Regions from separate parts of the Streptomyces sp. NPDC002888 genome, predicted to be linked through region 2. Evidence: riboswitches for the same ligand, from Rfam matches in the RefSeq annotation. Region 2 holds a riboswitch; each other region holds the start of a gene.
What was found. Region 2 has a riboswitch for cyclic di-AMP ahead of ACFYWX_RS07145 (NlpC/P60 family protein). Riboswitches for the same ligand answer to the same signal wherever they lie in the genome.
Positions count from the first base shown of each region.

Region 1: it holds a riboswitch for cyclic di-AMP, as region 2 does, so the genes downstream of both, ACFYWX_RS23975 (C40 family peptidase) here and ACFYWX_RS07145 (NlpC/P60 family protein) in region 2, are expected to answer to the same signal.
Region 3: it holds a riboswitch for cyclic di-AMP, as region 2 does, so the genes downstream of both, ACFYWX_RS42815 (M23 family metallopeptidase) here and ACFYWX_RS07145 (NlpC/P60 family protein) in region 2, are expected to answer to the same signal.

Region 1 is NZ_JBIAPU010000015.1:20,250-30,249, reverse strand. It holds gene ACFYWX_RS24015 (LuxR C-terminal-related transcriptional regulator) at 1-1,591, shown strand, start outside; gene bioD (dethiobiotin synthase) at 1,829-2,566, opposite strand; gene ACFYWX_RS24005 (adenosylmethionine--8-amino-7-oxononanoate transaminase) at 2,568-3,848, opposite strand; gene bioB (biotin synthase BioB) at 3,841-5,043, opposite strand; gene ACFYWX_RS23995 (8-amino-7-oxononanoate synthase) at 5,191-6,318, shown strand; gene ACFYWX_RS23990 (DUF397 domain-containing protein) at 6,367-6,591, opposite strand; gene ACFYWX_RS23985 (helix-turn-helix domain-containing protein) at 6,601-7,458, opposite strand; gene ACFYWX_RS23980 (ATP-binding protein) at 7,672-8,130, shown strand; gene ACFYWX_RS23975 (C40 family peptidase) at 8,302-8,784, opposite strand; cyclic di-AMP (ydaO/yuaA leader) riboswitch at 8,788-9,001, opposite strand; gene ACFYWX_RS23970 (hypothetical protein) at 9,340-9,648, opposite strand; gene ACFYWX_RS23965 (ATP-dependent Clp protease proteolytic subunit) at 9,656-10,000, opposite strand, start outside.
Region 2 is NZ_JBIAPU010000003.1:358,721-368,720, reverse strand. It holds gene ACFYWX_RS07150 (tellurite resistance/C4-dicarboxylate transporter family protein) at 1-259, opposite strand, end outside; gene ACFYWX_RS07145 (NlpC/P60 family protein) at 348-1,532, opposite strand; cyclic di-AMP (ydaO/yuaA leader) riboswitch at 1,540-1,701, opposite strand; gene pcrA (DNA helicase PcrA) at 2,041-4,524, shown strand; gene ACFYWX_RS07135 (M23 family metallopeptidase) at 4,613-6,187, opposite strand; gene ACFYWX_RS07130 (esterase/lipase family protein) at 6,422-7,294, opposite strand; gene ACFYWX_RS07125 (cobalamin B12-binding domain-containing protein) at 7,722-8,138, shown strand; gene ACFYWX_RS07120 (DUF5691 domain-containing protein) at 8,201-9,802, opposite strand; gene ACFYWX_RS07115 (SWIM zinc finger family protein) at 9,926-10,000, opposite strand, start outside.
Region 3 is NZ_JBIAPU010000040.1:16,767-26,766, reverse strand. It holds gene ACFYWX_RS42840 (GNAT family N-acetyltransferase) at 1-309, shown strand, start outside; gene ribA (GTP cyclohydrolase II) at 357-1,010, opposite strand; gene ACFYWX_RS42830 (MarR family winged helix-turn-helix transcriptional regulator) at 1,204-1,728, opposite strand; gene ACFYWX_RS42825 (dihydrofolate reductase family protein) at 1,831-2,961, shown strand; tRNA gene ACFYWX_RS42820 (tRNA-Met) at 3,141-3,214, shown strand; cyclic di-AMP (ydaO/yuaA leader) riboswitch at 3,514-3,671, shown strand; gene ACFYWX_RS42815 (M23 family metallopeptidase) at 3,683-4,711, shown strand; gene ACFYWX_RS42810 (aldo/keto reductase) at 4,807-5,757, shown strand; gene ACFYWX_RS42805 (PrsW family intramembrane metalloprotease) at 6,039-7,568, opposite strand; gene trmB (tRNA (guanosine(46)-N7)-methyltransferase TrmB) at 7,654-8,523, opposite strand; gene lhgO (L-2-hydroxyglutarate oxidase) at 8,590-9,807, opposite strand; gene ACFYWX_RS42790 (MFS transporter) at 9,987-10,000, opposite strand, start outside.

The sequences.
Region 1 (10,000 bases), on a different contig from region 2:
CGCAACTCTGACAGCGGCCGTTCGGGTGGGGCGAACACCCGGGGCGCCCGCAGGGAGACGCGGAGACCACCTTCGCCCGCCGACCGCCGAGGCAGACCCTGCGGTGCAGCCGGGGCAGCCCGGCTCGGGCGATGTCATGGGCGCTGGTGCTCCGGCGGGGTCTCCTCTGCCCGGGGACGCGGCCCTGGGCCCCGGCCCGGCCCTGGGCGCTGGGGCGCGGCGTCCCCGGACGGCGGCTGCGGTGGGCGTTCCGGCGGTGGCGGGCCACCCGCTCGCGGCCCACACCCCCGACCCCGCCGCCCACCTCCTCGCCCGTGCCACCGAAGCCGCCGTCTACACCGGTGACCTGCGGCGCTGTCGGGAGGCGGTGGTCGTGGCGCGACGGGCGGGGATCGGGGTGCCGGGCACGTTGAGGGGACTGGCGGCTGCGGTGGAGGGGCGGTACGAGGATGCGCGGGATGTGCTGGAGGCGACGGCCGGGCGGTGTGGGCCGGGCGGGGACCCGACCCTGCTGATCCACGCGGGGATCGCCGCGCTGATGCTCGGGGACCACACGCGCGCCGTGACCGCCACCCTGCGCGCGGCCGGCTCCGCCCGTACACGCGGCGCGCCGGGGACCGCGGCACAGGCCATGGAGTTCCGCGCCTACGCCGACTTCTGGAGCGGACGCCCCCGCGTGGGCGAGGCCGCCGCCGCGGACGCCCTGCGCCAGGCGTACGCCACCGGCCAGGACAACGGCGCCTGCCATCTCCAGGCCGCCCTCGCCATGTTCGCGGCGATCACCGGCGACGCCGACCTGTGCCGTGAACGCGCCGCAGCCGCCCGCTCGTACGCCCTCGCCCGCGGCCTGGGCCTGCCCGCCGCGCTCGCCCAGTGGGCGCTCGCGGTCCTCGACCTCGGCGCCGGCCGGTTCGCCGCGGCCGCGGCACGGCTGCGCGCGCTCGCCGCGTTCGGCCCCGGCCACGGGCATCGCGCCATCCGTCATCTGGCCACCCCGCACTACGTCGAGGCCGCCGCCCGCACCGGCGACACCCGCATCGCCCGCGCGGCGCACGCCGACTACGACCGCTGGGCCACCGCCGTCCGCAGCCCCGACGACCTGGCCCTCAGCGCCCGATGCCGCGCCCTGCTGACACCCGGCGCCGAGGCCGTCGACCACTACCGCACGGCCCTCGACCTGCACGCCCACGGCACCCGCGACTTCGAACGCGCCCGCACGGAGCTGCTGTTCGGCGCCGCCCTGCGCCGGCTGCGCCACCGCACCGAGGCCCGCGACCGCCTGCGCAGCGCCCTGGAGGCCTTCGAGTCCTTCGGCGCTCCGCACTGCGCCGACCAGGCCCGTGCCGAACTCCGCGCTCTCGGAGCACCCGCCTCACCCGCGCGCGGCCCCGACGATCCCGCCGCCCGTCTCACCGCCCAGCAACTGCTCATCGCCCGTATGGCGGCCGACGGCGCCACCAACCGCGAGATCGCCGACCGCCTCGCCCTCAGCCCCCGCACGATCGACCACCACCTGCGCGGCGTCTTCAGCCGCCTGGGCATCCGCTCCCGGATCGAACTGGTCCGACTCCTCGCCGCGTCCGACGGCTAGTGCCCCGACAGGCAACGTTCGCCCCGTCGCGACACCCGGCACGCCCTCTCGCCGCACCGGCCGAAAACCCAAGTACATCCAGTACGAGGGCTTCCGGCCGGCACGCCGAGAGCACGCTCCCCCACTCTCGGCTTCGCTCGAGCGGGAGGGACCCCCACGACGCCGCTCCTTGACGGGCAAACGTTGCCTGCCGGGGCACTAGCGTGGGTTGCCGGGGCAGAGCGGCATACGTCCAGGTCAGTCGCGGCGCGCGCCCCCTCGGGGCGCCTCCCGCCTCCCGAACGCCGCCATGTCCCACGTCCCGTCCAGCCGTGGCGCCAGCCAACCCGGTGCCGCCGCCCGGAAGGCGGGTGGCGGGAGGGCGCCGGCGCCGGCGGGCAGCGCGCCGAGCAGGGGAGCCCCGGAAACCTCCGGCAGGTCCGCCACGTTGCAACGGGTTGCCAGGTCGGGGGAGTCGGGCCAGCTGCCGATCACCACACCCAGGAGGTCCAGTCGGCGGGAGCGCAGTTCACGTGCCGTCAGTTCCGTGGTGTTCAGGGTGCCGAGGCCCGCGGATGCCACGACGAGCACCGGTGCGCCCAGCAGCTCGGCCACGTCCGCCAGCGTGCCGCCCGCCTCGTCGAACCGTACGAGCAGCCCGCCCGCCCCCTCCACCAGCACCAGGTCGTGCTCGGTGGCCAGCTTGGCCGCGGCCTCGGCGACCTCGCCCGGAGCGACCGGAGGCAGACCGGCCCGCCGCGCCGCCGTCCCCGGCGCCAGCGGCTCGGGATACCGGGCGACCTCCTCCGCCGTCACGTCGCCCGCCAGCCGCGCGACCTCGTCGGCGTCCCCGCGCTCGTCGGGCCGTACACCCGTCTGCGCGGCCTTGAGCACGGCAACCGACCGGCCCGCCGCGAGCGCCGCAGCGGCGACCGCGGCGGTCGTGACCGTCTTGCCGACCTCCGTGCCCGTCCCCGTGATCACCAGGATCGACATGTCATCCCTCCCGCGCCGCCGCGCACACGGCCCGCGCGATCCGTGCCACGTCCTCGTCACCCGTGACGTACGGCGGCATCGTGTAGATCAGGTCCCGGAACGGCCGCAGCCACACGCCCTCGCGCACGGCGGCGTCCGTGGCGGCCCTCATGTCCACGGAGTGGTCGAGCTGCACGACGCCGATGGCCCCGAGCACCCGTACGTCCTTCACGCCCGCCATCTCGAGGGCGGGCGTCAGCCCCTCCCTGAGACCCGCCTCGATCCGCTTGACCTCGGACAGCCAGTCCTGGCCCAGCAACAGGTCGATCGACGCGCACGCCACGGCCGCCGCCAGCGGATTGCCCATGAACGTCGGACCGTGCGCCAGCACCGGCACCTCGCCGCGCGAGATCCCGTCGGCCACCCGTGCCGTGCACAGTGTCGCCGCCATCGTCAGATAGCCGCCGGTCAAGGCCTTGCCGACACACATCACGTCCGGCGTCACCGCCGCGTGCTCCGCCGCGAACAGCGCGCCCGTGCGCCCGAACCCGGTCGCGATCTCGTCGAACACCAGCAGCACGTCGTGCGCGTCGCACGCCTCCCGCAGCACCCGCAGATACGCGGGGGAGTGGAACCGCATCCCGCCGGCACCCTGCACCACCGGCTCGACGATCACCGCGGCCAGCTCGTCGGCGTGCCGCGCGATCGTCGCGCGCAACTCCTCCGCGTACGACTCCTCGTACGCGACGGGCGGCGGGCCGACGAACACCTGCCGGGGCAGCACGCCGGTCCACAGCTCGTGCATCCCGCCTTCGGGGTCGCACACCGACATCGGCTGCCAGGTGTCCCCGTGGTAGCCGCCGCGCCAGGTCAGCAGCCGCTGCTTGGCCGGGCGGCCGAGCGAACGCCAGTACTGCAGGCACATCTTGACCGCGACCTCGACGGACACCGACCCGGAGTCCGCGAGGAACACGTGCTCAAGACCGTCGGGTGAGATGTCGACAAGTCGCTTCGCCAGCCGTACGGCCGGCTCGTGGGTGAGCCCGCCGAACATCACGTGGCTCATCCGACCGACCTGCCCGCGCACGGCCTCGTTCAGCACCGGGTGGTTGTAGCCGTGGATCGCCGACCACCAGGACGACATGCCGTCGACCAGCTCGCCCGAACCGTCCGCGAGCCTCAGCCGGACCCCGCTCGCCGACTCCACGACGAGCGGGTCCACCCGGCCGGGCATCGGACCGTACGGATGCCACACATGCCGCCTGTCGAGCTCCAGCAGCTCGGATACGCCCAGCTCAGGCATTGGGCGCGAGGTCGGTACCGGCACCACGGCGGCGCACGGCGACCAGGTCCGTACGGGCCTCGTTGGCCGAAGGCGTGTCAGCGGGCGCGGAACCGCACACACCGCCACCCGCGTGAGAGCCGCAGCCCGCGCCCTCGTGCGACCCGCAGCCGCCACCGCTCTCGTGCGAACCGCAGCCCCCGCCGCCCGCGACCCGGTGCTCCGGCAGCGTCACCTCGCCCGCGCCCTCCACCTCGAACCCGGCGTCCGCGATCATCTCCAGGTCGGCCTTGCCGGCCTGGCCCTCGCTGGTGAGGTAGTCGCCGAGGAAGATCGAGTTGGCCAGGTGCAGCGCGAGGGGCTGCACCGTGCGCAGATGGACCTCGCGGCCGCCCGCGATGCGCACCTCCACGTCCGGGCAGACGAAGCGGACCATGGCCAGGATCCGCAGACAGCGCTGCGGGGTGAGGTTCCACTCCTTGGCCAGCGGGGTGCCCTCGAACGGGATCAGGAAGTTCACCGGAACGGAGTCGGGGTCCAGCTCGCGCAGCGAGTAGACCACGTCCACCAGGTCCTCGTCCGACTCGCCCATTCCGGCGATCAGCCCCGAGCACGCCGAAAGGCCCGCCGCGTGCGCCCTCTGTACCGTGTCCACCCGGTCGGCGTACGTGTGCGTGGTCGTGATGTCCGCGTACGTCCCCTCGGAGGTGTTGAGGTTGTGGTTGTACGCGTCCGCGCCCGCCTCGCGCAGCCGCTCCGCCTGGCCGTCGGAGAGCAGACCGAGACAGGCGCACACCTCGACGCCCGCGTTCTGCTCCTTGATCGTCTTGATGGTGTCGGAGACCCGGTCCACGTCACGGTCGGTCGGACCGCGCCCGCTCGCCACCAGGCAGACCCGTTTGGCGCCACCCGCCAACCCGGCCGCCGCGGCCTCGGAGGCCTGGTCGGGCTTGAGCCAGGTGTACTTCAGGATCCCGGCCTCGGAGCCGAGCCGCTGGGAGCAGTAGGAGCAGTCCTCGGGGCACAGCCCAGACTTCAGGTTGACGAGATAGTTGAGTTTCACCCGTCGCCCGAACCAGTGGCGGCGCACCTTTCCGGCCGCGGCCACCACGTCGAGCAGGTCGTCGTCGGACGTGGCCAGAACGGCCAGCGCCTCCTCGCGGGTCGGCAGCTCGCGCCGAAGCCCCTTGTCCACCAGCGTGTTCAGCAGGTCCATGAGAGCCGATCCTGTCTTACCGACCCGTTCCGGGCCAAGGAGAGTTCGTACAACAGAGGCCATTCGACGTGTGGGTATTGCCACACCATGGGTGGCGGGTCCTGCGGCTAGTGTCTGTCCACTGCCTACAAATCCCCCGGAGGGCCCATGGTGTTCGGCTGGATCGACGAGCAGGCGGAACTGCGCCGCCGGGCCGGACTCGTGCGGACCCTGCGCCCGCGTCCCGCCGACTCTCCGCTGCTGGATCTCGCGAGCAACGACTACCTGGGTCTGGCGCACCACCGGGAGGTCACCGAGGGCGCGGCGCGGGCGGCGCGGACCTGGGGCGGCGGCTCGACCGGCTCCCGGCTCGTCACGGGCACCACGGAGCTGCACACGGAGCTCGAGCGCGAGCTGGCCGACTTCTGCGGCTTCGAGGCGGCCCTCGTCTTCTCCTCGGGGTACGCGGCCAACCTCGCCGCGGTCACCGCGCTGGCCCCGCACGGCTCCCTGATCGTCTCCGACGCGGGCAACCACGCCTCGCTGATCGACGGCTGCCGGCTGGCCCGGGGCACGACGCAGGTCGTCGCGCACGCCGAGCCGGACGCCGTGCGCAAGGCGCTCCGGACGCACGAGGGCCCGGCCGTCGCCGTCTCCGACGCGGTCTTCTCGGTCGACGGCGACGCGGCCCCGCTCACCGCGCTCGCCGAGGCGTGCCGGGAGCACGGCGCGGGGCTGGTCGTCGACGACGCCCACGGCCTGGGCGTCCTGGGCGACGGCGGCCGCGGCACGCCGTACGCGGCCGGACTCGCGGGCGCCGCCGACGTCGTCGTCACGGTCACGCTGTCCAAGTCGCTCGGCAGTCAGGGCGGAGCGGTGCTCGGCCCCGCCCGGGTGATCGACCACCTGGTCAACGCGGCACGCACCTTCATCTTCGACACGGGTCTGGCCCCCGCGGCCGTAGGTGCCGCCCTCGCGGCCCTGCGGCTGCTGCGCCGCGAACCGGAGCGTGCGGCACGGGCCCGCGCGGTGGCGGCCGAGCTGCACGCACGTCTGACCGCCGCGGGTCTGGAAGCGGTACGTCCGGACGCCGCGGTGGTCTCCGTGCGCGCGCCGTCCCCGGAGGGGGCCGTGCAGTGGGCGGCCGACTGTCGGGCGGCCGGCCTCGCCGTGGGCTGCTTCCGTCCTCCCTCCGTTCCCGACGGCATCTCACGGCTCAGGCTGACCGCCCGCGCGGACTTCTCCGGGGCGCAGATCGAACGCGCTGTACGAGTGATCGGCGAGACAAGACCATGAGTCGGCGTGACACGGCCGTGGGTCGCCCCTGTTGACGGATGGAAGGGATCAGCGGAACGCGGCCGTGAAACCCGACCAGCTCTCGGGGGAGAAGAGCAGAGCGGGGCCGACCGGGTTCTTCGAGTCGCGTACGGCGAGCTGCCCGGACCATGGCCCTGTGGCCGGCCGGGCCGTCTCGACGCAGTTGTTGGCTCCCGTGCTGTAGCTGCTGCGCAGCCAGCGCACGTCGTGCAGATCGATGCTGGAAGGAACGTTCCGAGGCAGTGCAGACATAGTGCCTCCTTACGCGCCGTCACCTATCCCGGCGATGTAATCCAACGAGTCCTCGGGCGAAAGGGCGTGGATCTGAAGGGTGTTGAAGGCCTCGCTGTAGGCCCGGAGGTCTTCTTTCCGTTCGAGGTAGAGGCTACTCGTCAAGTTGTCGAGAACAACCACATCCAGGTCAGAAGTGCTCGGAAATGAGAAAATAACGAAAGGCCCGGTGACGCCGATGTGTGCCCCGGCGGTGAACGGCAGGACCTGGAGCCGTACTTGCGGCAGCCGCGCCGCCTCCACCAGGCGTTCGAGCTGCCGTGCCATCACTCCGGGCCCGCCGACCTCCCGCCGCAGGACCGCCTCGTCCAGCACCGCGCTCAGCTCCAGCGGCGGATCCGCCCGCAGCACGACCTGCCGGGCCAGCCGCACCTCCACCAGCGTGTCGAGCCGGTCGTCGGCCACGCCCTCCACGGCCGCCCGGGTCACCGCGCGGGCGTACTCGGGCGTCTGCAACAGGCCCGGAACCACCGATGTCTCCAGCGTGCGCATCGCGCCGGCCTGCGACTCCAGGCTGATGAAGTCCCGGTAGGTGGGCGGCAGCACCCCACGGTAGGCGTGCCACCAGTGGTGCCCGCCGGCGCCGTCGGAGCCCGCCAACGCGAGCATCAGCTCCCGCAGTTGGGGATCCGTCACACCGTAGACGTCCAGAAGTAACCGCACATCGGCTGGTTTCACCCCGCTGGTGCCCGTCTCGATCCGGCTCACCTTCGACTGGTGCCAGCCCACGAGACGGGCCGCCTCCCCACTGGTGAGCCCCGATTCGGCGCGCAGCGCGCGCAGTTCCGCACCCAGTTTGCGGCGGCGCACCGCGGGACCGTGCTGCATGGGTACTCCTTACTCCCAACGAGCCACCCAAATCCGTTCTGCCGTCGCAGAGTTCACCACTTCGAGCGACAGATATATGCACATCTTGGTGGATCGCCACCCGTGAGGGGTGCGGTAATGGCACTCTGGCGACGAAGCACCAGTCCGGGACCGTACTCGAATCATCCGCTCCGTGTCGGACTCGCGGTCCCGGGGGAAAGGGACGACTTCGCCATGGCAGACCTTCTGGAAGCATCCGTCACTCTGCCGAGCGATCCCGCCTCGGTCTCCGCGGCCCGGACCTTCGTGGTCGGCACCCTCGCGGAGTGGGGCCTGCCGGAGGACTCGGAGCTGTCCGACACCATCCGGCTCATCGTCTCCGAGCTCGCCACCAACGCCGTACAGCACACCTTCGGGCAGTCCCCCACCTTCACGGTGGACCTCCGCCTGGACCGAGACGAACGGGTGTCCATCGGTGTCACCGACAGCCATCCCCGGTTCCCCAAACGGCTGCCCGCCGCCGTGCAGCAGGACAACGGCCGCGGCATGGTGATCATCCGCTGGCTGACCGCGGAGTGCGGCGGCAAGCTGAGAGTCCGGCCGACCCGGGAGGGCGGCAAGACGGTCTCCATCGAACTGCCCTGGACCGTGCCGGCCGAGCCGGTGACAACGGTGGGGCAGCAGGAGCAGTGACCCAGGGCCTACGAGGGCGTCCGGTTCGTCTGCATCCACTTCTACACCTGAGTGCGGCGTGCCGCACGTCGCGCCGACGGCCCAGGGCGCCTCGTGGAGCCCTGGGAGCCGTCGGACCGGGCCGAGGACCGCTGCCGGCGTGTCAGGACGCCGGCACCGCCCCCGGGAGGGTCACTTGACCCGGCCGTACCAGACGCTCTTCGTCCAGAGCTTCTGCAGCTTCACCACGTCCCCGGTCTTCGGGGCGTGCCAGATCTTCCCCTTCCCGGCGTAGATGCCCACGTGGTAGACGCTGGAGCTGGAGGAACCCGAGTGGAAGAACACAAGGTCCCCGGCCTTGCGGCTCTTCACGGAGATGTGCCGGGTCTTGTTGTACTGCTGGGCCGCCGTCCGGGGGAGCTTCTTGCCCGCCTTCTTGAACGCGTACAGCGTGAGGCCCGAGCAGTCGAACCTCTTGGGGCCCGTGGCCCCGTACTTGTACGGCGAGCCCTTCTTGGACGCAGCGATCTGGAGCGCCTTCGTCGCAGGTGTGGCGGCCGCGGCGTCGGAGGCGAAGCCGGGGACCACGAGCGAGCCGCCAACGGCGGCGATGGTCAGGGCCGAGGCCGTGCCGGCCCGGGCCATCAGCGACGGGACACGATTGAGCGCAGTCATGCGCAACCCTTCGTCAACCGCCTGTGAAGGATGACCTGTCGGATTCGGGCTGGCGAAGTGGCCCGGCCGCGTTGCCGCGGCTTCACCCCAAGGGCTGCTCGACCCGGTCATGGCGTGACCGTTCCGGCGACCCGTCTTGCTTGGGTCCTCCACTCCTGCCGATGCACTCCTGTCGACCAGTCATCCGGGCGGCGGCAGGACTCGGCGTCCGTCCGGATCGCCCCGCCGTTGTGGCGGGGGCTTGTCGTCAGTCACGGATCTTCACTCACGAGTGTCCGAAATACCCAACGGAATCGGGGGTTTGTGGCGTTACTCACCACTCACCCGTTCGGGTGGACAGTGCGATGTTCGAGTGAGTGTCCAGGTCATGACGGGGCCTCGGACCAGCATGAAAGGCTCTCAGCCCCGCCTGACGCTACGCGCGTTGCGCAACTCGGGCGGTCCCGTAAAAGGACGTGCTTCTACTCCGAACAGGGGTACTTCATTCGGTCGGTTTGGATCCGGATCCGGACGTCCCGTCGAGGAGGCCGCGCGTCCGGACCGGACACCGGTGAGTCAACTGTCGGAGAGCGGCGGCATCGTGACGCGCGCCGTACGACGCTCCCCGTCAAGGACACGCAGCGCACGCGCCAGCGTTGGAGCGTGCAGCTCGGTCTCACCCCGCTGGTGCATGAGCGCCAGTGCGTCCCTGAGCGCCGTCGCCTTGGCGACGAGCGCCTGTGCTGCGCGTAGACCACGGTACGTGTCCCCGTGATGCGCCGGGTTGATTCGGCCGAGAAGGTCTACAACGTCCAGGTAACGGTCGATCAACTCGCCCTCGGCACGTGTGAGGGCGGGCAGCGGTGGCAGCTCCGGAGGCAGCATCGGTGGCTCACCTCGCGCCGGGCGCGGTGCGCGAGGCCTTGCGGCTGGGGATGAGCCGGTCCACCAGGCCGTACTCCACGGCCTCCTGCGCGCTGAGGATCTTGTCCCGCTCGATGTCCGCGGTCACCTGCTCCGGTGTGCGCCCCGTGTGCCGTACGAGCATCTCCTCCAGGAGGTCGCGGATGCGGTTCAACTCGGCGGCCTGGATGGCGAGGTCGCTGGCCTGGCCCTGGACCGGCTCGGTCAGGGCCGGCTGATGGAGCACCACGCGTGCGCCCGGCAGCGCGGACCGCTTGCCCGGCGTGCCCGCGGCCAGCAGCACCGCGGCGGACGATCCGGCCTGGCCCAGGCA
Region 2 (10,000 bases):
TGGTGGCGGCGACCGCCGTGAGCGCGCCCGGCGTGGCCGCCTCCGCCACCCACCTCTCGCGCTCCCACAGCAGCCGTACGACGAAGTGCGCCGCCAGGGCCAGCCACGCGGCCGACGCCGCTCCGAGGGCGACCCGGGACAGCGCCTCGTACCCCGCCGACCACAGACCGACCGCCAGGATGCCGGTCGCCATCAGAGCGGCCCCGGTCGCCGGCGAACGCTGCGCCCACCAGGCGCGGAGGGGGGAGGTTCGGGGCATGCCCCGATGCTAAGGAGCCACCTCGCCGCGGGCGCGGATAAGGCACTCCACGCGCGCGTGCCCCCACCCGGTCGGCCGCCCAGGTGTCTCAGGCCGGTCGTACGACGCTGTAGATCGACGACTCGCCGTCGTAGTAGATGGACTCCTCGCGGACGTACGCACCCGGCTTCGGGGCGTGGATCATCATGCCGTTGCCGATGTAGAGGCCGACGTGGCTGATGTCGTCGTAGAAGAAGACCAGGTCACCGGGCTGGGCGTTGGCGAGGGAGACCGTGGTGCCGGCGTTGACCTGGTCGTAGGTGACGCGGGGGAGGTCCACGCCGGCGGCCTTCCAGGCAGCCTGGGTGAGGCCGGAGCAGTCGTAGGAGTCCGGGCCGGTGGCGCCCCACACGTACGGCTTGCCGATCTGGGCGCGGGCGAAGGCGAGCGCCTTGTCGGCCTTGGTGGCGTACGAGGAGTCGGCGGGGGCCGACGAGGACGAGGAGGACGACGAAGACGAGGACGAGGACGAGGACGACGAGGGGCTGTCCTGTTGGGCCGCTGCCTCCTCCTGGGCCTTCTGCTGCGCCGCCTGCTGCTTCGCCAGCTCCGCCGCCTTGCGCGCGGCCGCTTCCTGCTTCCGCTTCTCGATCGCCGCGAGTCGCGCCTTCTCCTCCGCCGTCAGCTTCGACAGCAGCTCGCGCGCGTCGGATAGCTTCGTCTGGACGGTGGTCTTGGCGGTCTTCAGGTCGTTCTGCGAGTCGGTGAGCGTGGAGAGGCTCTCGCCGGCCTCCTGGCGCTTCTTCATCGTCGCCGACTGCTCGGCGAAGTAGTCGTCGACCTCCTGCTTCTGACGACCGGTCATCCGGTCCATCAGCTGGGTCTGGTCGAAGTAGTCCTGCGGGGAGTCCGCCAGCAGGAAGGTCGCGGTGTCGGGCGCGGCCGCGCCGGTGCGGTACTGGGCCGCGGCGTATGAGCCGAGCCGCTCGCGCTCCTCGTTGAGCTTCTGCGCGCGCTTGGCGACGTCGTCGAGGAGGGTGTCGACCTGCTTGCGCTGCTTCGCGGTCTTCTCCTTGGCCGCGTTGTACTTCTCGGTCGCCGACTCCGCCTGACGGTAGAGGTCGTCGACCTTCTTCTCGACCTCCTCGAGGCTCGGCTTGTCGTCCGCGGGTGCGGCGTTCGCCGTCTGGGAGAGCAGGGCCACGGAGGTGAGGGCGGCCGTGGCGAGGGCGGGCGTGCGTATGCCCGCCACGCGCGTGCCCGCAGAGCGGGGCTTGCGGTGCTGCGACGCCAAGGGAGGCGACTCCTTCCATCGTCCGCCTACCGGGTTAGCTGTCGGGTTCGGGCGGGTGGTTCGGAAGGGTTGCCCTACGGCCCTCTCCCCGTCAGGAGAGTCGGGCCGATTCACCCCAAGGTCTCGGTGGGTCCCCGGCTCCGGCCGGCATGTGCGGCGCGGGCGGACTCGGCGGAGGCCGCGCGGCCCGGCGACGTTCGCCGGTGGGGGTCGTACGGCCTGCCCGGCACGGTAGCCAACTGGTGTGGCCCCTGTGAAGGTTGATGGGTGATATGCCCGATACATTTTCGTGACCCGGGCTCAGGTGTCGGCTTGGGGTGACCAGTGTGGTGAGTTTTGGGTCAGGTTATGCATGTTTGGTGCACGCATTGCTGACCGTAATGAGGTGGATTCGGAGGGTGGGAATGTGGCGTGATGGTCGGGTCCGGAAGATCCTCGGCTTCTGATTCCGGGGATGTTTTCGGGGCGGCGGTCGGTTGTCGGTGGGGCGCCCTAGACTCGGAGAGCGATGAGCAGCCTCTTTGACGACAGCTTCCTGGCGGACCTCCAGGCCCCGAAGGGCCATGGGGAAGAGCCTCCGCCACCGCCCGACGACGATCACGTACCGGAGCCGATCCCGGACGATCTGTTCGGCGGGAAGTTCGACGTGCCGCCGGACCGGGAGGCGTACTACCGCGACGGCGCCCCGCGCCCGGCGGTGGACCCGGCCGCGCTCCTGGAGGGGCTGAACGAGAACCAGCGCGCCGCCGTCGTGCACTCCGGTTCCCCGCTGCTCATCGTGGCCGGCGCAGGCTCCGGCAAGACCCGCGTGCTGACCCACCGCATCGCCCACCTGCTCGGCGAGCGGAACGTGCATCCCGGCCAGATCCTCGCGATCACCTTCACCAACAAGGCCGCGGGCGAGATGAAGGAGCGCGTCGAGCAGCTCGTCGGCCCGCGCGCGAACGCGATGTGGGTGATGACCTTCCACAGCGCGTGCGTGCGCATCCTGCGCCGCGAGTCCAAGAAGCTCGGCTTCACGTCGTCGTTCTCGATCTACGACGCCGCCGACTCCAAGCGCCTGATGGCCCTGGTCTGCCGCGACCTGGACCTCGACCCCAAGCGCTTCCCGCCCAAGTCCTTCAGCGCCAAGATCAGCAACCTCAAGAACGAGCTGATCGACGACGAGGACTTCGCCGCGCAGGCCACCGACGGCTTCGAGAAGACCCTCGCCCAGGCCTACGCCCTCTACCAGTCGCGGCTGCGTGAGGCGAACGCTCTCGACTTCGACGACCTGATCATGACGACGGTCAACCTGCTGCGCGCCTTCCCGGACGTCGCCGAGCACTACCACCGCCGCTTCAGGCACGTCCTCGTCGACGAGTACCAGGACACCAACCACGCGCAGTACTCCCTCGTCCGCGAGCTCGTCGGCACCTCCGAGCACCCCGTCGACGTCCCGCCCAGCGAGTACGACGTCCCGCCCGCCGAGCTCTGCGTCGTGGGCGACGCCGACCAGTCGATCTACGCCTTCCGCGGCGCGACCATCCGCAACATCCTCCAGTTCGAGGAGGACTACCCGGACGCGACGACGATCCTGCTGGAGCAGAACTACCGCTCCACCCAGACGATCCTCAGCGCGGCCAACGCGGTCATCGAGCGCAACGAGTCCCGCCGCCCCAAGAACCTGTGGACCAAGGCGGGCACCGGCGCGGGCATCACGGGCTACGTCGCCGACACGGAGCACGACGAGGCGCAGTTCGTCGCCGACGAGATAGACCGTCTCACGGACGCGGGCGACGCGAAGGCCGGCGACGTCGCCGTCTTCTACCGCACCAACGCCCAGTCCCGTGTCTTCGAAGAGGTCTTCATCCGCGTCGGCCTGCCCTACAAGGTCGTCGGCGGCGTCCGCTTCTACGAGCGCAAGGAGGTCAGGGACGTCCTGGCCTACCTGCGCGTGCTGGCCAACCCGGAGGACTCGGTCCCGCTGCGCCGGATCCTCAACGTGCCCAAGCGGGGCATCGGCGACCGCGCGGAGGCGATGATCGACGCCCTCTCCCAGCGCGAGAAGATCAGCTTCCCGCAGGCACTGCGCCGCGTGGACGAGGCGTACGGTATGGCCGCGCGGTCGACCAACGCCGTCAAGCGGTTCAACACGCTGATGGAGGATCTGCGCACGATCGTCGAGTCGGGAGCCGGACCGGCCACCGTCCTCGAAGCGGTCCTCGAACGCACCGGCTACCTCGCCGAGTTGCAGGCCTCCACCGACCCGCAGGACGAGACCCGTATCGAGAACCTCCAGGAACTCGCCGCCGTGGCCCTGGAGTTCGAGCAGGAGTCCGGCGAGGGCGAGGCCTCGGGCGGGCTCTCCGACTTCCTGGAGCGGGTGGCCCTGGTCGCCGACTCCGACCAGATCCCCGACGAGGACGAGGACGGCTCCGGCGTCATCACCCTGATGACCCTGCACACCGCCAAGGGCCTCGAGTTCCCGGTCGTCTTCCTGACCGGCATGGAGGACGGCGTCTTCCCTCACATGCGTGCCCTCGGCCAGACCAAGGAGCTGGAGGAGGAGCGGCGCCTGGCCTACGTCGGCATCACACGCGCGCGGGAGCGGCTGTACCTCACGCGGTCCACGTTGCGCAGCGCGTGGGGACAGCCCTCGTACAACCCGCCGTCGAGGTTCCTGGCGGAGATCCCGGACCAGCACCTGGAGTGGAAGCGGACGGGGGCCCAGGCCGCCCCGGCCGCTCCGGTCTCCGGGGTCGCGGCCTCGCTGTCGTCGTCCCGCTCGCGGTCGTCGGCCTCGGGCGCCTCCGGCTTCGCCACGCGCCGGACCTCGGAGAAGCCGGTGGTCTCACTGGCCGTCGGCGACCGGGTGACGCACGACCAGTTCGGACTCGGGACGGTCGTCGGGGTCAAGGGCACGGGCGGGAACGCCGAGGCGACGATCGACTTCGGGGACACCAAGCCGAAGCGGCTGCTCCTGCGTTACGCGCCGGTCGAGAAGCTCTGACACGAGGTTCTGAAACCAAGCTCTGACGCACCGAGCCCCCGCCGAACAGCGGGGGCTCGGTGCGTACTTACGGAGCTGCAAGAACGTTTTACGTGGGGTCGATTCCGTGACTGCGCAGCCACGGGAGCGGGTCCACCGCCGAGCCGCCGCCGGGGCGCACCTCGAAATGCAGGTGAGGTCCGGTCGAGTTGCCGGAGTTGCCGGAGAACGCGATGGGCTCGCCGGCCTTCACCGTCGTGCCGGAGGAGACCCGGTAGCTGGAGAGGTGGCAGTACCACGTCTCCGTGCCGTCCTTCGCCGTCACGATCATCATGTTGCCGTAGGCGCTGTTCCACTGCGTCCGTACGGTGCCGTCGGTCGCGGACATCACGGTCGTGCCGTACGAGACGGGGAAGTCGATGCCGGTGTGGACGGACATCCAGTTGATGCCGGCCTGGCCGTAGTAGGCGCTGAGCCCGTGCTGCCCGACCGGCAGGGCGTACTTGGGGCGCAGCCGCTCCTTGCGGGCCGCCTCCGCCGCCGCCTTCTTCTTCTCGGCCTCCTGCTGCGCCTTGAGGTCGATGCGTTCCTGCGTACGGCTGGCCCGGTCGGCGAAGTCGTCCGCCTCGGCGCTCAGGCTCTTGAGCTGGTTGTCCAGCACGTTGTTGGCGGTGGACGGCTTCACCGACTTCGTCTCCGCGTCCGCGGCGGAGGCCGTGGTGTCCTTGTCGTCGCCGGTCAGGGTCCCGACCGACGCGGCGGCGATCCCGGCGACGCCCATCACACATGCCGAAGGCACGGCGATGGTCAGCAGCGCGGAGCGCTTCGCGGGCGGACGGCGGCGGGAACGGTTGCCGCGGGCAGCCGTGCGCGGGCCCGGGAGAGGGATGACCTCTTCCTGGTCGTCGAGGAGCGGGGTGACGGCGGGCAGTTCGCCGGTCGCGGCCGGGTCACCGTCGCCCGGGGCGGGCTCGTCGAAGGAGACGTTCTCGAACGTCGCGGTCGCCATCTGGTCGAAGGGCACGGACTGTTCGTCGAAGGACGCCTGCTGCTCGTCGAACGAGGGCTGGTGTTCGAAGCCCTGTTGCTGCTCGAAGGGGGCCTGCTGCTCGAACTGGGCCTGCTGCTCGTACTCCCCGGTGGTGGGGGTGGAGCCGCCGTCGGAGTTCCACTGCGTGGCGTCGTAGGCGCCGGTGTCGAAGGTCTGGGTGCCCCACTCCCAGTGCTGGGTCTGGTCGGCGGGGGCGCCGGACTGGTCGGGCTGGAGCCAGGCGCTCGCGTCCCACTGGCCGCTGGCGTCGGGGGCCGTGGCCTGCGACGGGATGACGGAGAGCTGCTGGGGGTCCGCGGCCCAGGAGGTGGACTCGTACGCGCCCGTGTCGTACGTGGCGTGGTGCTGGGCCGCGTACGGGTCGTGGTTCAGCGTGTGGTGGCTGCCGGTGGACCACTGGCCGGCGTCGTACGAGCCGGTGTTCTGGGCCTCGCCGGGCAGGTCGCCGAAGAGGGGGTCCGTGGCGAACGTGGCCGTGCCGTGGCCGCCGGTGTCAAAACCGCTCGCGTCATAGCTGCCGTGCGTGGTGAAGTCGCCGTACTGGGCCTCCTGTCCGCCGTACGACGCGTACTGCGCCGAGGCGGCGTCCGAGGCCGGGGAGGTCATGGCCCCCGACGGGTGACGATCGTTCACCAACTTCTCTTTCGCCTCGACGACAGGGGCTGCCAGAGCAGTGCGGTGACTGTACCCGGCGGTACGCGGGCGCGACAATCTTCCTCAGGTTTCGTGCCCCGGGGAAAGGGGCATTCGGCCGTGTTTCGGGGAACTGCGGACGCGGGTTTGGCCTTGTGTTCGAAGAATGTTCGATGTCTGGCGGCTGTCAGGGCGCTGTAATTCGGCTGTGACGGGGGCTCGTCGCGCCGGTTCTCACGCCACGGTCAGACCGCCGGCGCGGGCGGCCGGCGCTCCCGGCAAGGCGGTGTCGGGGGTGTCGAGGGCCTGGCGTATTCCGGCCGCGACCGCCGGGTGGACTGGCAGGGCGAGATGGCCCACCCCTGTGACCTGCACGTTGTCCGCGCGCAGATCGGCGTGGTCGATGCGGGCGGTCTCCAGCGGGTCCATCAGATGGTCGAGATCGCTCCAGAAGCTGACGAACCGGGTACGGCAGCCGGGCGCGGGCCGGCTCAGCTCCTCCATGACCTCCGAATCGGGGCGCATCTGGCGCACGATGGGGTGCGCGTTCGCCAGCGGTGCCACCCGGGTGCCCGCGTGCGGTGTGCCGAGGGTGACCAGCGTGCGCACCCGGAGGTCGCCGCCGAGCCGTTGGACGTAGTAGCGGGCGATCAGTCCGCCGAGGCTGTGCCCGACGATGTCGACCCGCTCGCTGCCCGTGCGGTCGCAGATCTCGTCTATGTGCCGGCCGAGCAGCTCGGCGGCGGTGCGGATGTCGCAGGTCAGCGGCGAGTAGTTGAGCGACTCGATCTGCTGCCTGCCGTGCTGGGCGAGGTTGCGGCGCAGCAGGACGAAGACGGACCGGTTGTCGATGAAGCCGTGCAGCAGGACGACCGGCGGCTTGGCCTCGGTCGGGAGCCGCGCCGTGTCCGGCGAGGGGGGAAGGGGGTCGGCATCGCCGCGGCGCTCCTGGATGATGCCGGAGGGATAGAGGAGGAGGTGGCCCGTGAGGATCGCGATCTCCAGGGCGGTCGCCTTCAGCAGCGCCACGGAGAGTCCCGCCAGTCTGGTCGGCAGGAGCCGCTGGCAGAGGGGGAGAAAGGGCATCAGCACCCTGGTGACCTTCATGGCCGACCTCCTGTCGGCACACCGGAGAACGGCCCTGTCCCCCGGGTGCTCTCGGGGGGAGTCGCGGCGAAGGCGGTCGTCCTCGCCCGTGCTGCGTGCCGGTCTCGCTCGTTGCGGCTCCCCTTTGCGCCGGTCCCTGGGGAACGGTGCGTGGTGAACGTTTGTCCCATCGTGTGATTTCCCCCTCGCTGTCCACCGCGAAACTGCCGGTTGCGGGATGCTGGAGATAACGTTCGTTCACTTCCCCGGCTGGCGGAGTGCGGGATTCCCTGCCGCAGCGGCGCATCCGGTGCAGTGGGCGGAGGAATGTGCGGTACAGACGAGCTGTAGTTGCACGCGTGACACGTGCGGTACTTGTCGGTACCCATGACCCGGTATGCATGGATGTATCGGTACGGATGGATGTAGTCGCTTCATGGAGGCAGTGATGGGTGTGGCAGCCGGTCCGATCCGCGTGGTGGTGGCCAAGCCGGGGCTCGACGGCCACGATCGCGGGGCCAAGGTGATCGCGCGGGCGCTGCGCGACGCCGGTATGGAGGTCATCTACACCGGGCTCCATCAGACCCCCGAGCAGATCGTGGACACCGCGATCCAGGAGGACGCCGACGCGATCGGCCTGTCCATCCTCTCCGGCGCCCACAACACGCTCTTCGCCGCGGTGATCGACCTGCTCAAGGAGCGCGAAGCGGAGGACATCCTCGTCTTCGGCGGCGGGATCATCCCCGAGGCGGACATCCCTCCGCTGAAGGAGAAAGGCGTCGCCGAGATCTTCACGCCCGGCGCGACGACGCAGTCCATCGTGGACTGGGTACGGGCCAACGTGCACCAGCCCGCGGAGGCCTAGCACGCGAGAGGCGCGAGTGGGCCGGGGCGACCGGCAGTGGGTCGGGGTGACGGGCCCGGGCCCTACGCCGGCTCCGGCTTCAGCTCCTCGGTCATCGCCGCGCGCAGGCGCAACGTCGTGACCAGACGCTGGAAGGCCTCCGCCCAGTACCCCCCGGCCCCGGGCGAGGCGTCCTCCGGCTCGTCCGGCACCGCCAGCAGACCGTCGAGGCGGCTCGCCTCGGACGGGTCGAGGCAGCGCTCGGCCAGCCCCATCACCCCGCTGAAGCTCCATGGATAACTCCCCGCGTCCCGCGCGATGTTGAGCGCGTCCACCACCGCCCGCCCGAGCGGCGGGGCCCAGGGCACCGCGCACACCCCGAGCAGCTGAAACGCCTCGGACAGACCGTGCGTCCCGATGAACCCGGCGACCCACTCGGCCCGCTCGGCGGCGTCCAACGCGCCGAGCAGCTTGGCCCGCTCGGCCAGTGACACCGCGCCCGGGCCGCCGGCCTCGGGTGCGGCGGGTGCCCCGAGGAGCGCCCGCGACCACTCGGCGTCCCGCTGCCGCACCGCCGCCCGGCACCACGCCGCGTGCAGCTCGCCCTGCCAGTCGTCCGCCACCGGCAGCGCCACGATCTCCCGGGGCGTACGCCCGCCCAGCCGCCCCGGCCAGGCGCCGAGCGGCGTCGCCTCCACCAACTGCCCCAGCCACCAGGACCGTTCCCCCCGGCCCGCGGGCGCCTTGGCCACGACGCCGTCACGCTCCATGCCCGCGTCGCACTCGTGCGGCGCCTCCACGACGATCGTCGGAGCGTCCCGCGTGCGGTCGACGGCCACGCAGGCCCCGGCGCGGTCCGCCATGCGCGCGGCGAGCGCCGACTCGGGCAGCGCCGACAGCAACTCCGCCGCCGTCGCCCGTACGTTGCGACTGCGGTCGGACAGGGCCTGCTCCAGGAACGGCTCGTCCTCGGGGCCGAGGCCCGTGCGCAGCGAGTCGAGGAACATCAGCCGGTCCTCGGCCCGCTCCGTCGACCACGTCGCCGCGAGCAGCTCCCGCGCGGCCACCGGCTCACGCGTCCGTATCGCCGCGAGCAGCGCGACCCGCTCCGCGAACAGGCCCTCCTGCCACAGCTGCTGGACCCGGGCGGCCTCCTCCGGACCCGGCAGCGCCGCGCCCCCGCCGGGCGTGGCGCGCAGGGCGAACCGCCAGTCCGGGTTCAGCCGGGCGAGCCACAGCGCGCGCGGCCCCGCGAACGCCAGTGCCGCCGGCCGCAGGTCCGTACGCCCCCGGGCCGCGTCCAGCAACGCGGGCAGCGCATGCGGAGGCGCGGCGTAACCCCGGGCGTTCGCCGCCGCGAGCCACTGGGGCAACAGCTCCATGAGGTCCGGTGCCGTACCTCTGCGACCGCCGCCGCCCGGGGCGGAACGGTCGGCCAGCAGCATCGCGAGCCTGCGGACCGCCGCGTCGGGCAGCGCCGGGCGCGGGTCCTCGGAAGCAGCCTCCGGGCGCCGCGCGGCCCGCGCGGGCCGCAACCCGGCCCGCCGTCGTACGGTCTGAACGGCCGCCGCGTCAAGCAACCCCACCGGCGCCTCCCGCCCCGGCCCGTGGCCCGGGGGCGTACGCCGGTCCGTTCCGAGCAGTGCGGTGGTGACGAGGTTCTCCCAGTCGGAGGGTGTGCTCATGGTTCCCTTCCCTTGGGTGCTGTGGGTGCTGTGGGTGCTGTGGGTGCTGTGGGTGCTGTGGGTGCTGGGGGTGTTCTGCGGGGCGTGGGGCCTGCTGAACGGGACGGGGCGCTTGACCGCTCGTCAGCACAGCCGTACCGCCTCTCCCGCGCCCTCCGGCCAGGCCGTCAGGGGGGTGAAGCCGCGGTGGCCGCACTC
Region 3 (10,000 bases), on a different contig from region 2:
GGCGCGGGAACCTGCTCCGCGCCCGCCGTGGGCACCTCGGAGCTGGCGGGCGTCGGCACTCGCCCCGCCTGCCGCGGCCGAGGCGTCGCCGGCTCCGTCACCGCGGCGCTGGCGCAGGACCTGTTCGCCCGTGAGGCCCGATCGGTGTGGCTCGAATACTCGGGTGAGGGGTCCCGACGGGTCTACGAGCGGGTCGGCTTCAGGCCGGCGGGCACCCGCCTCTACATGGCGCTCCAGGACAACCGCCCGACAGGTACCGGGAGTGCTACCGGGAGTGCTGACGGGAGCCCCGGCTCCGCGGCGCGCTGACCGTCCCGCTCCGCATCACCGAGGCCGGCCCCAGCCCCAGTCCAGACTCAGCCCACGTTCAGTTCCGTCAGCGTCGCCGCCTCCGGCAGCTCCGCCAGCGGCAGCGTGTGCTGGGTCTGGAGGACCTTCGCGCGGAGGTAGCGGACGTTGTCCGGGGTGGCGAAGACGCCGGTGGGGACGCGGTCGCGGACCTCGACGCCCAGGGTGCGCAGCTGGTCGGCCTTGTCGGGGTTGTTGGAGAGCAGGTCCAGGCCGGTGATGCCCAGGGCGTTCAGCATCTGGGCCGCCGCCGTGTAGTCGCGGGCGTCCTCCGGCAGGCCGAGGGCGGCGTTGGCCGCGTAGGTGTCGAGGCCCTGGTCCTGGAGGGCGTACGCGTCGAGCTTGTTGTAGAGGCCGATGCCGCGGCCCTCCTGGCGGAGGTAGAGCAGAACGCCGCCGCGCTCCGCGATCCGCTCGACCGCCTCGCGCAGCTGCGGGCCGCAGTCGCAGCGGGCGGAGCCGAAGACGTCGCCGGTCAGGCACTCGGAGTGCAGGCGGACCAGGGGGACGGGGCCGGGGTCGCCGAGGACGACGGCCACGTGTTCCTGGCCGTCGGCCAGGCCGTGGAAGGTGACCAGTTCGGCGTCGACGCCGTAGCCGTCGTGGAAGCGCAGCGGTACCCGGACGCGGGAGCGCGTGGTGGCGGCGGGGAATGCGGGCATGCGGGGCCTCCGGGGTCGGGTCCATCGCTGATCGATCCAAGGATCTGCTTCAGATTTGAAGCACATCCTCGGATCGGGACCCTACCCCTGCTTGAAACTTGAAGCAACACGTTTGTGGCGCGCGCCTCATGCGTCACGCATCAGGCCCAACGCCGTTGTCCCGCATCAGGCTTAACGCCGTTGCCCCGCCGGGTCATCCCGTTCCTGCACACCCTGTGGATGAACGCCGCAGCCACGGCAGGTCCCCCTGGCCGTCCCCCGGCCCGTCCCCCATGAGTCCCTTCGTGATCCCCGTGAAGATCTCCTCCAGCTGCGCCACCTGCTCGGGGCTGAGGTGATCGAAGAGGTGGGCGCGAACCGTCTCCACGTGCCCCGGCGCCGCCCGCTCCAGCACCGCGAGTCCCTCGTCGGTCAGCGCCGCGAGGCTGCCGCGGCGGTCCGACGTGCACCCCTCGCGCCGTAGCAGACCGTCCTTCTCCAGGCGTGCCACCGCGTACGTCAGCCGGCTGCGGGTGATCTTCAGCTGCTCGGCGAGATCGGTCATGCGCAGTCGGTGTTCCGGTGTCTCGGACAGGGTGGCCAGGATGGAGTAGTAGATGTGCGGCATCCCGGCCTCCTGCTGGAGCTGCCGGTCGAGCGCGTCCTCCAGGAGCATGGTGGTGGCGATGTACGCGCGCCAGGCGCGCTGCTCCTCGGGGGTGAGCCAGCGGGTCGTCATGCGACCAGTGTAGGTTTGTTTCAAACTTGAACCAAGACCCGGATGCTCCCGTCCTCGGCACCCCTGTCCTCAGATGCTCCCGTCCCACGATGGAGTGCGTAGATGCCTCTCCCTTACGTCCTGCTGTCCGCCGCGGTCTCCCTCGACGGCTACCTCGACGACACCGGCCCCGAGCGGCTCCTGCTCTCCAGCCCGGCCGACTTCGACCGGGTCGACGAGGTACGGGCCTCCGTCGACGCCATCCTGATCGGCGCCGGCACGATCCGCGCGGACAACCCCCGGCTGCTGGTGAACTCGCCCGAGCGGCGCGCGGCCCGGGTCGCCGCGGGGAAGCCCGCGTTCCCGCTCAAGGTCACGGTCAGCGGCTCGGGTGAGCTGGACCCGGCGGCGCAGTTCTGGCACACGGGCGGGGAGAAGGTCCTCTATACGACGGACAAGGGCGCCGAACGGGCCCGGCGGGGCGGCATCGACGCCGACGTCGTGGGGCTGGGCGGCGAGCTCGACTGGCGCGGGCTCCTGGAGCACCTCCACGACGTACGTGGCGTACGGCGGCTCATGGTCGAGGGCGGCGGAACCATCCACACCCAGCTGCTCCAGCAGGAACTCGCCGACGAACTCCAGCTCGTCCTCGCGCCCCTCTTCGTGGGCGACCCCGAGGCACCTCGACTGTTCGGGCCGGGCGCCTACCAGGGCGGTCGGCTGCGGCTCGTCGAGACACGGCGCATCGAGGACGTCGTGCTGATGCGCTACGAACCGACGGCACCCGGCAGCGCCGGGTCGGTGTCCCCCGCCGACCGGCACTGGCTCGCCCTCGCCTGCGAGCTCGCGGCGCTGTGTCCGCCGTCGGAGACCGCGTTCAGTGTGGGCGCGGTGGTCGTGGCGGCCGACGGGACGGAACTGGCGCGAGGGCATTCCCGGGAGGGCGGGGATCTTGTCGTGCACGCGGAGGAGGCGGCCCTCGCGAAGATCGACCCGGCCGACCCGAGGCTCGCGTCCGCAACCGTCTACAGCAGCCTCGAACCGTGCGCCCGCCGCGCCTCCCGGCCCGCCCCCTGCGCCCGGCTGGTCCTCGACGCGGGGGTACGGCGGGTCGTCACGGCCTGGCGCGAGCCCGACACCTTCGTCGAGGGCGCCGACGGCACGGGCGTGCTGGTGGCGGGCGGCGCCGAGGTCGTCGTACTGCCGGAGTACGCGCAGCGGGCCAAGGCCCCCAACGGCCACCTGCTCGGCTGACCACCCGTCACCGGAGTCAGCCGCATCCCGTCACCGGAGTCAGCCGCATCCCGTCACCGGAATCGGCCGCCTCACCAGCGCGATCACGCCGCCTCGAAAGCGTGATCACACCGCCTCGGACCCCACCGCGAAACCGTGGTGCTTCGCACCCCGCGGATGCCGTACACTTGAGTCAACGACGCGGGGTGGAGCAGCTCGGTAGCTCGCTGGGCTCATAACCCAGAGGTCGCAGGTTCAAATCCTGTCCCCGCTACTGAAGGCCGATGGCCGGGATTCTCACGAATCCCGGCCATCGGTGTGTTCTGGGGGCGCCGGTGGCCGTCGTCACAGGGTGTGAGGGATCCGCCCCGCTCCGCATAACGACTGACGTAACGTCAGAAACCGTATGTGGTCAGCCGCGCGGCCAACTCGCCCGTTTTTAGCCGTTCATGGGCCGTAAGTCCACGGCGAAAAATGTTAATGATCAAGCGGAACAGCTTGGAAACCTGACCCCGTGTCTATTAACGTTCGATAACGCAGCGCGGTCGTCCCAGCCGTCACAAGAGACGGCTCCGTGCTCACGCGCCGAATCCCGCAAGGGAACCGGGGAACCACCACCTTGGGGTGAATCACGTGGATGCCGCCGTGGACTCACGGCCGGTATACGCGCGTAGGAGACCTTCCCGCTCCGAACCCGTCAGCTAACCCGGTAGGCGTCACGGAAGGAAAGGAGTACGCCTTCGTGGCGTCCAACCCGCCTGCCCCCGAGGCCCCCGCGCCGAGCCGCCGCAGTACCGAGACCTTCGGCTACGGCGACTACCGCACCGACGAGGGCCCCTGGGAGGAGTGGAACCCCACCGCGGAGTCCATTCGCCCGGTACGTGGCCGGCACCGCGTCGCCAAGCAGCGTGGCGGGCTCGCCCGCAGCTCCACCGTCCTGGGCGTCGGCGTCATCGCCGCCGTCGGCGCGGGCGGCATGGCCAGCGCCAACACCGGCAAGCCGCCGGTCTCCATCTCCATGCCCGACCTGCCCTCCGTCGGCTCGCTCCTGACGGACGACAAGGAAGCCGCTGAGGACGCCGCGGCCGCCCTCAGCAGCGTCGGCACGAGCACCGACGACACCACCCAGAGCGCCGCCGACGCCGGTGAGTCGCTGCGCAGCCGCATCATGGCCCAGGCCGAGTCGCAGCAGGGCCAGATGGAGAGCAAGGCCCAGGCCGCCGCCGAGGCCGCCGCTGCCAAGGCCGCCTCGGACGCCGCCGCCAAGGCGGAGCAGGAGGCCAAGGCCAAGGCCGCCGCCGCCAAGAAGAAGGTGGAGGAGGAGGCCAAGCGCAAGGCCGAGGCCGAGCGCCTCGCCGAGCTGGCCAAGGAGTACACGCTCCCGACCTCCTCGTACACCATCACCTCGACCTTCGGTCAGGCCGGCTCCTACTGGTCCTCCGGCTACCACACCGGCCTCGACTTCGCCGCCCCCACCGGCACGCTCATCAAGGCGGTCCACAGCGGCACCATCACCGAGGCGGGCTGGGCCGGCTCCTACGGCTACCGCACGATCCTCACGCTCGACGACGGCACGGAGCTCTGGTTCGCGCACCAGTCCTCCATCAGCGTCAGCGTCGGCCAGAAGGTCGCCACGGGCGACGTCATCGGCCGTGTCGGCGCCACCGGCAACGTCACGGGTGCCCACCTCCACCTGGAGGTCCACCCGGGCGGCAGCAGCTCGGGCATCGACCCGGGGGCCTGGCTGCGCAGCAAGGGGATCAACCCCTGAGGTCGTCCGGGAGTCGGTGAGGTCTCCCGGATGTTCACACGCTGTTGACGGGAGGCGCGGAATGCGCGCCTCCCGTCACGGCGTTGACGTGCAGCATGACTTCTTCTTCTCTGCGCAAGCTCGGCTCCTCCGACCTTGAGGTCTTCCCCCTCGCTCTCGGCGGCAACGTCTTCGGCTGGACCGCCGACGAGGCCACCTCCTTCGACGTCCTTGACGCCTACACGGCCGCCGGCGGCAACTTCGTCGACACCGCCGACGCCTACTCGGCGTGGGCCGAGGGCAATTCGGGCGGCGAGTCCGAGACCGTCCTCGGCAAGTGGGTCAAGGCCCGCGGCAGCCGCTCCGACGTCGTCATCGCCACCAAGGTCGGCCAGCACCCCGAGTACCAGGGCCTGAGCGCGGCCAACATCAAGGCCGCCGCCGACGCCTCCCTGCGCCGCCTGGACACCGACTACATCGACCTCTACTACACGCACTTCGACAGGCCCGAGGTGCCCGTCGAGGAGATCATCGGCGCCCTCGACGAGCTGGTGCGGGCGGGCAAGGTGCGGCACATCGCCGCCTCCAACATCTCGCCCGAACGCCTTCGTGAGTCCCTGGAGTTCTCCGACCGCGAGGGCCTCGCCCGGTACGTCGCCCTCCAGCCCCACTACAACCTCGTCTCCCGCGACACCTACGAGGGCGAGCTGCGTGACCTCGCCTCCCGCGCCGGCCTCGCCGCCGTCCCGTACTTCGCGCTCGCCACCGGCTTCCTCACCGGCAAGTACCGCCCCGGTAAGACGGTGGACAGCGCGCGTGCCGGCCAGGCCGCCAAGCACCTCGAATCCGAGCGTGGCATCAAGGTCCTCACCGCCCTCGACGAGATCGCCGCGGCCCACGACGCCCCCGTCGCCACGGTCGCCCTCGCCTGGCTCGCCGCCCAGCCGACCGTCGCGGCGCCCATCGCTTCCGCCCGTACGGTCGAGCAACTGCCGGCACTGGTGGGCGTGGCGGAGCTGGAGCTGACGGAGGCGGAGGTGGCGAAGCTGACGGAGGCGTCGGCGTAGTCCCGTCGGCCGCGGCGGCGGTCGGGCGCGATGGCGGTCGGGCGCGGCGGCGGTCGGGCGCGATGGCGGTCGGGCGCGATGGCGGTCGGGCGCGATGGCGGTCGGGCGCGATGGCGGTCGGGCGCGATGGCGGTCGGGCGCGATGGCGGTCAGGCGCGACGGCGGTCAGGCGCGACGGCGGTCGGGCAGTGTCCGCCGTGTCCGCTGTGACCGCCGTGTCGGCGGTGTCGGCGGTGTCCGGCGGTGTCCGGCGGTGCTGAACTCCCGGGAACCCTTTCCGGCTACGACCGGTAAGGGTTGTACGCGGGGTAGGGCGCCGCCGGATATCCGTAGCCCGGCACGGCCTCATACCCCGGGCCAGCTCCATGCCCCGGGCCAGCTCCATGCCCCGGGCCAGCTCCATGCCCCGGGCCAGCCCCATGCCCCGGGCCAGCCCCATGCCCCGGGCCAGCCCCATGCCCCGGGCCAGCCCCATGCCCCGGGCCAGCTCCATGCCCCGGCCCGGCCCCGCTCCCGTAGCCCTGCCCGTAGGCACCGTACGCCCCGTACATCCCGTACACCGGCCAAGGCGGCACCACCACCGGCACAGGCGGCGCAGCCACCCGCGCCGCATGGTCCAGCGCGGGTCGCGCCACGTCCCGCCGGCCCCACAGCTCCCGCAGCAACTCCGCCTCCCGTACGGCGAAGTCGGCCCCCGCCTTGCCACGGTTTCCCCGGCGCCGCAGGAACGCCAGGGACGTCGCGTACGCCTCGTACTGGGCCACCGCCTGCGCCGCGGGCCTGCCGTGGTGACGCCGGGCGTACTCCCGGGCCAGCCGCCGTGCCCGCATCGAGCCGAGGGCGAACGGCTCGGCCGGTGCCAGCCACCCCGCGGAGGCGTACGCGGGCAGCTCCTCCCGCACGGTCCGCAGCTCCCGCTGCCGCGTCCAGATGACCAGCCAGGTCAGCAGCCCGAACGCGGGCAGCATGAACGCCCCGTACACCGCGAAGAACCCGTACTCGCCGAACGACGACGAGCCGTTCCAGAGCGCGTGCATGGCCATCGCCAGCAGCAGTCCCAGCAGCGGCAGCAGCACGCGCCGCACGTGCTGACGGTCCCCGGCGAGCGCGGCGGCACCGAAGCCGATGCCGGTCAGGACGGTGAAGAGGGGGTGCGCGAAGGGCGACATGATGACGCGCACGAAGAACGTCGCCGCGGTCACGGAGGCGATGCCGGTGTCGCCGGTGAGCTGGTCGGTGCCGAACGCCGTGCCGAGGTAGAGGATGTTCTCGGTGAACGCGAACCCGGTCGCGGTGATCCCGGCGATGACGACCCCGTCGACGATGCCGGTGAAGTCCCGCCGCCGGAAGAGAAAGACGAGCAGGACGGCGGCGGCCTTGGCCGACTCCTCGACGACGGGGGCTATGACGGTCGCGCCGAGGGTGTCCGCGCCGGTCGGATCGGCGGTGGCCGTGGCGATCCATCTCGTCGCGAAACTGTTCGCCACGATCGCTATCAGCGCGGCCGCGCAGGCGCCCCAGGCGAAGGAGAACAGCAGGTTGTACCAGGGCCCGGGCTCCACCCGGTCGAGCCACCGGAACGCCGCGACGAGCAGCGGCACGGGCAGCACGGCGAGCCCGAGTCCGACCAGGAACCCCTCCGTGCCGGTCTGTTCGCGCACGAGCGCGAGGATGACGAGCCCGGAGAGGGCGAGGAGGGTGATGAGAGCCCCGTAGCGCACCGACTTCCGCTGCCACCAGTGCGCGTGCGTGAGCACGCCCCCACCGGCGGGGCCGTTGGGATACGTCGGATACGGGGGACAGGTGGCCACGGCATCGACCCTAACGAGGGAGCACGCCGCCCGCGACGGTGCGCGTTCGTCAGCCGCCGACGGGAGGCGCGGTGGGGGACTGCTGTTACGGGTTGGGGTGGGAACGCTGAGCCGCCTTCTGCTCGCGGTGCTGTACGCGATGGAAGAGCAGATCGTTCACGACATGACCTTTGTCCAGTCCCTGGCCCTCGAAACGGGTCAGTGGCCGGAAGTCGGGACGTGGCGCGAAACCGCCGTCGGCCTGCGTGTTCTCGAAGTCCGGGTGCGCGGTGAGCACCTCGAGCATCTGCTCGGCGTACGGCTCCCAGTCGGTCGCGCAGTGCACGACCGCCCCCGGCTTCAGCCGAGTCGCGGCGAGACTGAGGAACTCGGGCTGGATCAGGCGCCGCTTGTGGTGGCGCTTCTTGGGCCAGGGGTCGGGGAAGTAGACGCGCAGCCCGTCCAGCGCGTCCGGGGCGAGCATCTCGCGCAGCAGGATGATGGCGTCGCCGTTGCCGACGCGGACGTTGGACAGCCCGCCCTGGTCGGCGAGGTTGAGCAGGTTCCCCTGACCCGGGGTGTGGACATCCACGGCGAGGACGTTCGTCTCCGGGTCGGCGGCGGCCATCTGCGCGGTGGCCTCACCCATGCCGAACCCGATCTCCAGCACGACGGGGTTGTCGTTCCCGAACAGCTCGCCCAGGTCGATGCCCCGCCGCCCGTCGATGTCGAGCCCCCACTTGGGCCACAGCCGCTGCAACGCGTCCGCCTGCCCCGCGGTCACCCGGCTGCGGCGCGGCTGAAAACTGCGGATCCGCCGCTCGAAGTGCGACCCGGCGGGATCGGCCCTGGGCCCGTCCGGAAAACGGGGCTCACCTTTGGCCCGGCTGTGCCGAACGGACACACCGGGGAGGTGCGGGCGCTGCTCATCAGGGGCGGGCTGGGGGGCTTCGGGGGTATTCACGGAGTCAGACACAGTGCACTCGATTTTACGGAAGGTTCTGTGGGTTCTTCGGGGTGGGACGGCGCCGGGCCGCGAGGGCTACACCGATCCCAGCACGGTCAGCGCCCGCCGGGCCACCTCCCGCCCGATCGGCAGCGAGGCGGTCGCCGCGGGGGACGGCGCGTTCAGGACATGGACGGCCCGCGCGCCCTCCCGGATCAGGAAGTCGTCCACCAGCCCTCCGTCCCGCAGCACCGCCTGCGCCCGCACCCCGGCCGCCGTCCGCACCAGGTCGCCTTCCCCCACCGCCGGCAGCAGTCTTCGCACCGCCTCCGTGAACGCCCCCTTCGACACCGACCGCCGCAGCTCACCCGCCCCGTACCGCCAGTGCCGCCGCGCCATCCGCCACGCTCCGGGCCACGCGACCGTCGTCGCGACCTCGCCCGGGCGGACGACCCCCCATCCGTACCCCTCCCGCGCCAGCGCAGGCACGGCGTTGGGGCCGACGTGCACGCCGCCGTCGATCCCGCGCGTGAGATGCACCCCGAGGAACGGGAACGCCGGATCAGGCACCGGATACACCAGTCCCCGCACCAGCTCCGGCCGCGCCAGCTCGTAATACTCCCCCCGGAACGGCACGATCCGCACGCCGGGCTCGTCCCCGGTCAGCCGGGCGACCTCGTCGCAGTACAGCCCGGCGCAGTTCACCAGCACCCGGCCCCGTACGACGTCCCCGCTCGTGGTCCGCACCGCGACTCCCCGGTCCGGGCGCCGGTCGATCCGCTCGACCCGGGCGCCGTACCGGATCTCCGCCCCCGACGCCTCGCCCAGCTGCCGGGCGACCGCGACGAAGTCGCACACGCCGGTCGTCCCCACATGGATCGCCGCGAGGCCGCGCACCTCCGGCTCGTACTCCGCGATCTGCGCCGCGCCCAGCTCCCGTACCGGGATCCCGTTCTCCCGGCCGCGCTGCACGAGGGCGTGCAGGCGGGGCAGCTCCTCCCGCTCGGTCGCGACGATCAGCTTGCCGGTGACGGCGTGCGCGATGCCGTACTCCGCGCAGAACTTGATCATCTCGGTGGCGCCCCGCACCGCGTACCGCGCCTTGAGGGACCCCGGCCGGTAGTAGATCCCGCTGTGGATGACCCCGCTGTTGCGCCCCGTCTGGTGCCGGGCCGGCCCCGGCTCCTTCTCCAGTACCGTGACGCGTGTACCCGGCGCGGCACGCGTGATCGCGAACGCCGTCGACAGCCCGACGATCCCTCCACCGATCACCAGCACATCGCAGTCGTACGCACCCACCGGCACCTGCACCACCTCCCACTTCGATAGTGCACTGCGCCACTGACAATGCCTTCAAACCCAGGAGGCGAGCAGCGCCCCGAAAAGGGGCGCGGGGCTGTGACATTCTGCGGCTCCGCCGCGTGGGCGCGAGAGCCGGCGACAACCCGCACCCACCAGGTCACAGCGACCCGGCAGACGCGCAGACAACAGCTCTACGCAGGAGTCA